Regions from separate parts of the Pseudoalteromonas sp. T1lg65 genome, predicted to be linked through region 2. Evidence: riboswitches for the same ligand, from Rfam matches in the RefSeq annotation. Region 2 holds a riboswitch; the other holds the start of a gene.
The links. A riboswitch is a leader RNA that binds a small molecule or an ion and turns the genes downstream of it on or off. The one in region 2 is predicted to bind cobalamin.
Positions count from the first base shown of each region.

Region 1: another riboswitch for cobalamin. It lies ahead of ACSLBF_RS04165 (ABC transporter ATP-binding protein); the one in region 2 lies ahead of ACSLBF_RS02225 (TonB-dependent receptor domain-containing protein).

Region 1 is NZ_CP196837.1:975,839-981,315, forward strand. It holds gene nqrE (NADH:ubiquinone reductase (Na(+)-transporting) subunit E) at 1-140, shown strand, start outside; gene nqrF (NADH:ubiquinone reductase (Na(+)-transporting) subunit F) at 158-1,384, shown strand; gene ACSLBF_RS04155 (FAD:protein FMN transferase) at 1,477-2,502, shown strand; gene nqrM ((Na+)-NQR maturation NqrM) at 2,632-2,844, shown strand; cobalamin riboswitch at 3,038-3,200, shown strand; gene ACSLBF_RS04165 (ABC transporter ATP-binding protein) at 3,276-4,073, shown strand; gene ACSLBF_RS04170 (FecCD family ABC transporter permease) at 4,070-5,077, shown strand; gene ACSLBF_RS04175 (cobyric acid synthase) at 5,121-5,477, shown strand, end outside.
Region 2 is NZ_CP196837.1:483,713-489,189, forward strand. It holds gene thiI (tRNA uracil 4-sulfurtransferase ThiI) at 1-517, shown strand, start outside; gene ACSLBF_RS02210 (ketopantoate reductase family protein) at 546-1,442, opposite strand; gene ACSLBF_RS02215 (VanZ family protein) at 1,435-1,788, opposite strand; gene ACSLBF_RS02220 (YajQ family cyclic di-GMP-binding protein) at 1,926-2,408, shown strand; cobalamin riboswitch at 2,525-2,768, shown strand; gene ACSLBF_RS02225 (TonB-dependent receptor domain-containing protein) at 2,804-4,651, shown strand; gene msrA (peptide-methionine (S)-S-oxide reductase MsrA) at 4,731-5,264, opposite strand; gene ACSLBF_RS02235 (efflux RND transporter permease subunit) at 5,265-5,477, opposite strand, start outside.

The DNA of each region.
Region 1 (5,477 bases), 490 kb from region 2:
CTATCGTATTGTTAGCGGGTATTCGTGAGAAGATGAAGTATGCTGATGTACCAGACGGTCTTCGTGGTTTAGGTATTACCTTTATCACTGTAGGTCTGATGGGTCTTGGCTTTATGTCATTCTCTGGTATTTCACTGTAAGGTAGCGAGGAAAAATCATGCTTGAGGTATATCTAGGCGTAGGGATGTTCATTGCTATCGTTGTGATGTTAGTGCTTATCATCATTGCAGCGAAATCAAAGCTTGTAGCAAGCGGTGACATCACAATTGGTATCAATGGTGATCCGGAGAAGGCGATCAAGACACCGGCAGGTAGTAAGCTACTTGGTGCGCTTGCAAATGCTGGTATCTTCGTATCATCAGCATGTGGTGGCGGTGGCTCATGTGGTCAGTGTCGCGTACATATAAAATCAGGTGGTGGTGATATTCTGCCAACTGAACTTGACCACATCACTAAAGGTGAAGCACGTGAAGGCTGTCGTCTTGCGTGTCAGGTTAATGTTAAAAACGATATGGAAATCGAAGTTGAAGACTCAATCTTCGGTGTAAAAAAATGGGAATGTACTGTTATCTCTAACGATAACAAAGCAACTTTTATCAAGGAGCTAAAACTAGCTATCCCTGAAGGTGAAGTTGTACCATTCCGTGCCGGTGGTTATATTCAGATTGAAGCACCAGCACACCATGTTAAATATGCAGACTACGATATTCCAGAAGAGTATCGTGCAGATTGGGAGCGCTTTGGCTTTTTCAATCTTGAGTCTAAAGTTGACGACGAAACAATTCGTGCGTACTCAATGGCTAACTATCCTGAAGAGTTCGGCATTATCATGCTTAACGTACGTATTGCGACTCCGCCGCCAAATAACTTAAGCCTACCTTGTGGTAAGATGTCTTCGTACATCTGGTCACTGAAAGAAGGCGACAAAGTAACTATCTCTGGTCCGTTCGGTGAGTTCTTTGCGAAAGACACTGATGCAGAAATGGTCTTCGTTGGTGGTGGTGCTGGTATGGCACCAATGCGTTCGCACATTTTTGACCAACTTAAGCGTCTTAACTCTAAGCGTAAGATGTCTTTCTGGTACGGTGCGCGCTCTAAGCGTGAAATGTTCTACGTTGAAGACTTTGACGGTCTAGCTGCTGAAAACGATAACTTTGTTTGGCATGTTGCTCTTTCAGATCCTCAACCAGAGGATAACTGGGAAGGTTACACAGGCTTCATCCATAACGTACTTTATGAAAATTACTTGAAAGATCATGAAGCACCAGAAGACTGTGAGTTCTACATGTGTGGACCGCCGATGATGAACGCGGCAGTTATCAACATGCTTAAAGACCTAGGTGTTGAAGACGAAAATATCTTACTTGACGACTTCGGTGGTTAATAAGGGTTCGGTCTAACAATAAGTTAGGTTAGAATATAGCCCCCAAGCCGACAGGCTTGGGGGCTTTTTTATTGGATGACCGGGAACCCACAATGCAGATAACCATCAACACGATGACTCGTATTTTTTTTCTTGTTTTAACTTTTCTATTTCTAAGTGCTTGCCAAGACGCAAAACCAATTGTGTTACATGGGAAAACCATGGGCACGACCTACAATATTAAAGCTTACCCCAGTTCGAATAAGCTGAGTGAAGAACAGCTTCACCAAGACGTGGAAAAAGCACTTAAAGCGGTGAATCAGTCGATGTCGACCTACATTCCAGATTCTGAGATTAATCGCTTCAACCAATTGCCTTCTGGTACTGTTATGCCTATTAGTGAAGATTTCCGCAAAGTGGTAGCAGAGTCGATTCGACTTGGTGAATCAACCGGAACGCTTGATGTAACAATGGGGCCTTTAATTGATTTATGGGGCTTTGGTCCAGATAAACGACCTACTAAGCGTCCAGAGCAATCGGCCTTGAATGAAATGCGTTCACGGATTGGCGTAGACAAGCTTATTTTGACTGATGCTGGACTTGCCAAATCGATTGATAGCTTAGAGCTATCTTTTTCGGCAACCGCCAAAGGTTATGGAATCGACAAAGTAGCGGAAGTCATGGAGCACTATGCAATTACCAATTACATGATTGAAATCGGTGGAGAATTGAGAGTTGCGGGTGAAAAGCCAAGTGGACCGTGGGTTATCGCCATCGAAAAGCCGGATGCACCAGTCGGTGAAAGACAAATACATAGACCAATTAAACCGGGCACCAACGGGATTGCGACATCTGGAGATTACCGAATTTTCTATGAAATGGATGGCGAGACTTTTACTCACCTTATTGATCCTGCCACAGGTCGACCGGTAAAGCATGAATTAGTGTCTGTGACCGTTTTGCACCCTTCAGCAATGACTGCCGATGGATTAGCAACAGCATTAACCGTTATGGGTACTAAACGAGCAAAAGCCTACGCGCAACAGCACAACTTGCCAGTTTATTTAATGTTTAAGACAGAGAATGGTATTGATAGCTATGCAAGTGACGCATTTAAACCTTACCTAATGACAAATTAATTATCCGTCATCGGGGTTTATTAGGATCAGACTTTAAGCTAAGTAATTAATTGATTGAGGCGAATGCCCACTGCGAGTATAATTTGCGGGCATTCGTCACTTTTTAACTTGGTAGCAAGGGGCTTTTCAATGTCTTTATTCTTACTTACGTTTGGTTTATTAATGTTGATAGCTGTCGCTATGGCGGTTGGCGTTATTGTACAAAAGAAATCGATGGCAAGTAGCTGTGGCGGATTAGGCTCTGTGGGGATAGACAAAGCATGCGATTGCGACGATCCGTGCGACAAACGCAAAAAGCGTATGGCGAAAGAAGAAATCTGGAAAGAAAACCAGATCCTTTAGCGAGACACCCCAGTAAAAACGCAAGCTTAGCTTGCGTTTTTTGATAGTAAGCGTCGTTAGCGTGTACTGCCTTAACCTCCTGTCAGGGTCTATAACCTACCAAAATATCCTCTCCAGTGAATAGCTTTCACAGTGCTGCTAAATGATAGAAGTTGTATTTTGGACGTCTAGACTTCATAATTGTTGGTTCTTAAACAAACTTTTTTCAATAGGTAGATATTGGGAATGAGGTGAAAACTCATCATGGTTTTATTCCTCAACTGTCCCCGCAACTGTGATAGTGAAATGCTTTATAGGGAAGGCTATAAAGTTTAGTCACTTAAGTCAGATACCAAGACCTATTGTTTCACTTAAGCGGGCGTACTTAAGTCAAAGCAGGCAGTGAATAGATATATCATTTGCCGGTTTTGCCGCGCTCCAAAGAAGGCAGTATGGCAATCAATAAGCAGTTTGAAGTACAACGTTTAGGCGTTGTTTTATCTGATAATTCCATTCTAAGTGACATCTCATTTTCTGTGGCCCGCGGTGAGTTCGTCGGTTTGCTTGGTCCAAATGGTGCTGGAAAGTCCACTTTACTTCGCACGCTATATCAGTTTGTTTTGCCAACTTGCGGTAATATTTTTTTCAATCACAAAGTCTTATCTGACTATCCTCGGAAAGTTTATGCACAAAAAGTGTCGGTGGTATTGCAGGATATTCCCAGTGAGTTTGGTTTGCCATTATGGGATGTCGTTGCTTTGGGGTTGACCCCCAGACAGTCTTTATTTGCCACACTCTCAAGTCAAGAAAAGCAAGCTATCGAAAATGCAATCGAACAAGTTGGCCTAACACATAAAGCACAGCAGTTCTTTAGCGAGCTATCTGGAGGGGAAAAGCAGCGCGCTATGATAGCAAAAGCAATGGTACTAAAGCCTGAAGTGCTGATCATGGACGAACCAACGAGTCATTTAGATATTAGATATCAAATCCAAATTATGGAATTGGTAAAGCACTTAGGTGTTACCGTTATTGCTTCATTTCATGATCTGAATCTAGCTAGTGCGGTATGCGACAAACTGTTGGTATTGCAAAACGGGCATTTGGTTGCTCAAGGCACGCCGAAGGAGGTTATTACCGAATCTATGTTAAGCGACGTGTTTGGTGTGTGTGCAGCGGTTTCTCAAGTATCCGGCCATGAAACCGGCAACTTGATACCGCATATTCAATACCATTATGGGTATCATGTATGAGCGCAATTAAATCAGTACATATTCAGCTACTTTCAATGTTGCTTGCTTGTGTAATCAGCTTTTTATTAGCGTTAAAGTTAGGCGCTATCACCATAGAGTGGCAAGCAGTGTTTGGGAGCTTATGGGATTATCAAACGCAAGATTTAGCGCATAAGGTGATTGTGGAGCTGCGCTTGCCTAGGGCGTTGTTAGCCATGAGTGCAGGAGCTGGATTAGCCGTTGCTGGACTTATCCTGCAAACGGTAACACGCAACCCGTTGGCCGATCCGTATTTATTTGGTATCTCTTCGGGCGCATCTTTTGGTGTCGTGTTATTGATTACTTTATTTGGTGCGCAATCAAGTTTAATCATGTCGGGCGGCGCCTTTATCGGGAGTTTATTAGCCATAGTGTTGCTGCTCGCGGTTGCCCATACAAGTGCACTTCGACAAGTTGAAAGCATGCTGCTTACTGGCGTTGCGTTGTCATTTTTATTTAGTGCGTTCACCAGCTTGTTACTGTATTGGAATGACCCACAAGCCATTAGCGCTATTATATTTTGGAGTTTAGGAAGTTTTTCTCGGGCTGATTGGCAGTGGCTAGGGTTACCTATTGGCGCAGTGTTAGCTGCAGTAATGGTATTACTGATTATGCGAAGGCCTTTAACTGCATTATTGATGGGTGACGAGAGCGCTACCGCACTGGGTATTAACGTTAACCGATTACGTATCAGCATGTTGCTTTTAAGCTCTCTGTTAACCGCCGTATTGGTTGCTGCTTGTGGCGGTATTGGTTTTGTCGGATTGATGGTGCCACATATTGTACGTTTTTTTGTCTCCCAAGCTAAGCTAGCCGGAGTATTGTCGGTTGCCTTACTCGGTGCATTATTGATGCTGTGGGTTGATGTGTTATCCCGAATACTTATCGAAAATCAAGAGTTACCAATTGGCGTTATTACAGCCGCGATTGGCAGTGTGTTCTTTTTATCACTGTTAATACTAAAAAAGCGCCGTACTTCGTTATGAATCATTTCAATCTTCAAGTATGTAAATCATCGGAACGAACGCAATGAAAACACTAATGGTTCAGGGAACCACCTCAGATGCAGGAAAAAGCACTTTAGTAGCAGGTCTTTGTCGTGTGCTTGCTCGTAAAGGCTGGAAAGTTGCGCCGTTTAAGCCACAAAATATGGCGCTGAATAGTGCCGTTACCCCTTGTGGTGGAGAAATTGGTAGAGCACAAGCGTTGCAGGCGATGGCTGCAAAGGTTCCTTTATCGGTAGATTTCAATCCCATTTTACTGAAACCAAACTCTGACACCGGAGCACAGGTAATTATTCATGGTCGGGCTATCAGCAATATGGAAGCCAACGCTTACCAAGATTATAAAAAGGTAGCGATGGATGCGGTGATGGCATCACATATT
Region 2 (5,477 bases):
GATCTTGCGCCCGTTAATTCAAAATGACAAAGAAGAGATCATTCGCATTGCTCGTCAAATCGGTACTTGTGAAATGGCAGAGGCTATGCCGGAGTATTGTGGTGTTATTTCGCAAAAACCGACGGTAAAAGCTAAATTAGAGCGCATCATTGCAGAAGAAGGCAAATTTGATTTTGATGTACTCAATACAGTGATTGAAAATGCGGTAGTAAAAGACATTCGTGATATTGAAGTCGAAGCAAAGCAAGAAGTAAAAGAAGCAGAGTCTGTCAGTGAGCTACCTGATAATGCCGTGGTGCTAGATATTCGTTCACCGGAAGAAGAAGATCTAAACCCGCTCGACTTGGACACTGTGGAAGTTATCCACCTGCCGTTTTTCCGACTCGCTACTAAGTTTGGTGATTTACCTCAAGACAGAGAATACTATTTATACTGTGCTAAAGGGGTGATGAGCCAGCTACAAGCTCTGATCTTACATGAGAATGGCTTTATGAACGTAAAAGTGTATCGCCCTTGACCAGTTAAGTCATTTCAGTGTTTTGGCTTCAGTTACTTCTTTGTAACTGAAGCACCTTTTCAAACATTGCACTGTTGTATGGAGTATCCACGCCCACTTTCTCCCCCATTGACTGCACAAACCCACACATTGCGTCTATTTCGGTACGCTTTTGGTATTTTATATCTTGCGCCATAGATGAGTAATTTGTCGCTGTTTGTGCCATTACCTGATAGGCCAAAGTTATCAGTGTCTCTAATGCCAAATGCACACCTGAAAGCAGAGCTACATGGTGAACTTCATTAAGAAGGTTGAGTACGATGTTGGCATATTTGGGCTGGCGAAGTTGGCCGTTTTGGCATTGCTCTATGGCGGTTAATGGATTAATTGCGATATTAATCGCCAGTTTTTTCCAAAGTACAGGTTGCATATCAGTGCTAAACTGCGCGTTTTCTAAATCACCAAATAATTCACTGAATGACTGGGCCGCAAACGGCGTTGCAGGAGCGCTAAGAGCACCAAACCAAGAAGCTCCTTGACCAGTATGGATAACTTTGTCGAACTCTTTGTAGCCAGCCATTGAGGTACTAAGAAAACAAGCTTGTTGAGTTGGTAAAAGTCTCGCTAGCATTGGTGACCAATCGATCATCCCATTGTGGCTAAAAATAACCGTCGCGTTAACAGCAAGCTTGGGCTGAATAGCTTTGAATGCGGCTTTGATTTGATAAGACTTAACGGGAATTATGCAGGTGTTGATGCTGTTCTTAAGCACCTTATCAATTGTAGTGATGTTTGTGGTAATCGTTTTGTTGCCGTCCAGTCCCGCATATTGATAAGACTTTGGCTGTCCTTTGCGAGTTAGTAATGTTACTTGGTGGTTGGACTGCAAGTGCTTTGCCAATAATAGACCGATGGCGCCATCACCAACAATGTGAATGTTAGCCATGGCTGCGTTGGCGCCACAAAGAATAAAAATAGAAGCTAACAAAGTAGCCTAATGCACCAGCGACATCGGCAATAAAATCTGCAAATGAAGCTTGTCTGTAGGGCAATGTATGCTGCATCAATTCTATGGCAATGCCATAACCCGAGAGCAAGATCAGATGTAACCAAACAGGGGCTTTGAATGCATGATGTGAGATAAACGCCAAAATTGCGAATACAGCAAAGTGTCCGACTTTATCCACATGCGGGAATAGCTTACTCGCCGAAAGGTTTATTTCACGAGCGAATAAGACAGTAAATAGTATTAATGAGACAAGTAATAGGGCCTTATAAATGCGCCTTGTCATATCCTTTCCTACATCTGTATGACCTGAGCCGCCAGTATATCACCGAAACCTGTCTTGTGGGTGAATGTAAATTTTTTCTCACAAATTTCGATGGCATTGATATAATCTTTCCAAACGAAAGCATAAAGGAGAAGGGCATGCCTTCATTTGACATAGTATCTGAAATAGAAATGACGGAAGCGAGAAACACTGTAGATAATGCAAAGCGTGAATTAGAGACGCGTTTTGACTTTAGAGGTGTAGACGCATCAATCGAATTAAACGATGAAGTAATTGTATTAAAAGCTGAAGCGGAAGCACAGGTGATGCAACTGTTTGACATCGTTGTTGGTAAAGCGGCAAAACGTGGTTTGGATGTTGCTAGTTTTGAATTAAAAGATATTGAGCGTTCAGGTAAAAACGTCTCTCGTAAGGTTGCATTAAAGCAAGGGATCGACAAAGAGATGGCGAAGAAGCTAGTAAAAACCATCAAAGATTCAAAAATCAAAGTTCAGGCTGCGATTCAGGGTGATACGGTTCGTGTCACGGGTAAAAAGCGAGATGATCTACAAGAAACCATGCAATTGATCCGTGGTGCAGAGCTAGGTCAGCCATTCCAGTTCAAAAACTTCCGAGATTAATCCGCAAGCCAATTGCATTATACAGTGATGTAATTGGCATCTTCCTTACGTTCCCAATAAATTATTTCATTTGGATTTCTAGACGTCCATTGACAAAGCTTAGTAAACTCCAGACAATACACGCTGATTTTCAAGGTGCTGTTCACGGCCTAGTTTGGCCGCTAAGTGAATAGATAATCGGGAAGTTGGTGCGAACACAGGGTGTGAGTAATTTCAGCATGTCACAAGACACGAGTGACATGCCAGTTCAAGTCCAACACTGCCCCCGCAACGGTAGAGCGAATACCAACTGAGTAAATACTTACTGCAACTGGGTATTGAACGCTGAGTCCGGAGACCGGCCTTGAAGTAACACACTGTATTACTTGTGCGGTGGGCACAAGGTAGGGGAAACCATGTTAAATAAATCTGCGCTAAGTGTAGCAATTACGGCTGCGCTGTCTTTTTCTGTTTTCGCATCTGACAACATTGAACATATCACGGTTACTGCCAATAAATTCGAGCAACCATTAGATGATGCATTGTCGGCAATTACGGTTATTAATCGTACAACCATCGAACAAAGTAATGTACGTGACGTTGTATCTTTATTAGATAGCGTGGCGGGCGTTCAGGTGGTGAGAAATGGTGGTTTTGGTCAGACTGTCAGCCTGTATCTCAGAGGTAATGATGCAAAACACACCCTAGTCTTGATGGATGGGGTGAGAATCACGGATGCTAATTCAGGTAGTGCGTCCTTAACCAATATTCCGCTTAATAGCATAGAAAGAATAGAAGTTATCCGTGGGGCTAAAGCGGCGATGTATGGTTCAGATGCCATTGCTGGGGTAATTAATATTGTCAGTCGTGAAGGTAACTACAACGTATTGGCAGCAACAACAGGTAGCCACAATTATTCTAATGTTGAAGGCGTTGCTACACTTAAGCATAACGCGCTGACTATCTCGACCAATGTCGGTTATGAGCATACTGATGGTTATGACGTCATTGAAAAGGATCCCGCTAAGCCCATTGGCAAAGATCATGATACCGACGGTTACTACAATGCCAACGCCGGAGTTAACATCAAGTATGGAGATGTTGAGTCAGGGTTGTTTAATCTACGTTCTCAATATAGCGAAGGCGAAGGTGAATACGACAATGCTTGGGGTAGCGATGAGTATCGTTTTGAAAACTATACCCATAACCTCACATGGCAAAGAAGAACGGATAAATTTAGTCAAAAAGCATCCTATAGCTTAGGTAAAGAGCAAAACAAACAGCAGGGAAGTCCAAACGACAACAATGCATATGTGACTAAACGCAGTCAGTTTGAGTATCTATCGCAATTTCATTTTAACGATGCTTTATTGTTCTCTGGTAACTTAACTTTACTTAATGAAGATGTCAGTGCCTCTAGTGCGACTTTTAGTCAAACAGAACGTGATAATCAATCGTTGTCGCTTGGCGCATTTTTCAATGATCAGAACTGGTTAGCTGAAGTCGTGTTGAGAAGTGACGATTATGATTTTCATGGCCGTGCTAACACCTACACGCTGGCCGTTGGTAAACAATTAACAGAACAGCTTAGCGTAAAAGTGAATCATGGAACGGCATTTAGAGCCCCGTCACTGACCAATGCGTTTACTGTGGATAACCCGTATTATCTACCTAACCCAGCGATTAAGCCTGAAGAAGCCACTAATAACGAAGTGATATTGACTTACTCAGAGTCGAATTGGCGCGTACAGACTGCACTGTATGACAACCGCGTCACTGATAAAATCGTCAACCAGTATTTACCAGAGCGAAGAAAATATATTCCAGGCAACGTTGATAGAGCAAATTTTGAAGGCATAGATTTGTCAGTAGGCGTGGATGCTTTTGATATCGAGCATAGTTTGGAAGCCAGTTACACCAAAGCAGAGGATGCAAAAACCGGCACTCAATTTTCACGTAGAGCAAAGCGCACATTAAGTTATCGTGCTTATAAACAGTGGGAAAACTTGGATGTGACACTGCATGTGCAATATCGTGGAGAACGAGAAGAGGCTTGGGCGCAGGCTAGGCTTCCGTCTTACACTGTTTTTAATTTGGCGGCTAATTATCAGTTGTTTGATGGTTTGAAGCTAACAGCAAGAGTGGAAAACCTGACTGATAAACAGTACACCAATGCCATTGCTGGTAAAGCACAAGATGGTTCATTACTTGGCTATAAGCCATTAGGCAGACAGGCTTATGTTGGTGTGAACTATCAGTTTTAATGCTTATCTGAACCGGCAAAAAAAGGCGAGACACATTTAAAACGTCTCGCCTTTTTAGTGACTATGCCCGCGCTGTGGATTAAGCCTTTAGCATGGACTCAAATCGTTGTGCAAACTTTGCTAATTTAGGGGCAATTAAAACGCTGCAATAGCCTTGGTTAGGATTTTGCTCGTAATAGTCCTGATGGTATTGTTCAGCAGGATAAAATGTTGATATTGGGCTCACTTCGGTAACAATTTTATTGTCCAAGCTGGCTTGTAGTCTTTCAATAAAAGACATGGTTTGCTGTTGTTGTGATTGGTCGTGATAAAACACCACACTGCGATACTGAGTACCAATATCATTGCCCTGTTTATTTAACTGAGTTGGGTCATGTAGCGTAAAAAACATCTCCAGCAACAGTTCGAAACTGATTCGTTCTGGGTTGAAGGTCAGCTGTACCACTTCAGCATGACCCGTGTCACCTTGGCAAATGGTTTGGTAAGTGGGGTTGTCAGTGTGGCCACCGGTATATCCTGAACTCACAGATTCAATGCCTCGCACACGACGAAACGCCGCGTCGATACACCAAAAACATCCACCACCAAAGGTTGCTGTTGCTAACTGTTGCATTTATTTCTCCTGCACTGGAAACTGTTCAGCTTGTTTGTCTATTTGTTTCGCCGTGACTTCTGGCGATTTGGTTCGCTTTGCCAGTAAATGATAGGCACAAGGGATAACGAACAATGTCAGTATTGTTGCCATGCTAACTCCCGCAAAGATCACCACACCAATGACCATACGACTTTCTGACCCTGGACCAGAGGCAAAGACCAGAGGAATTGA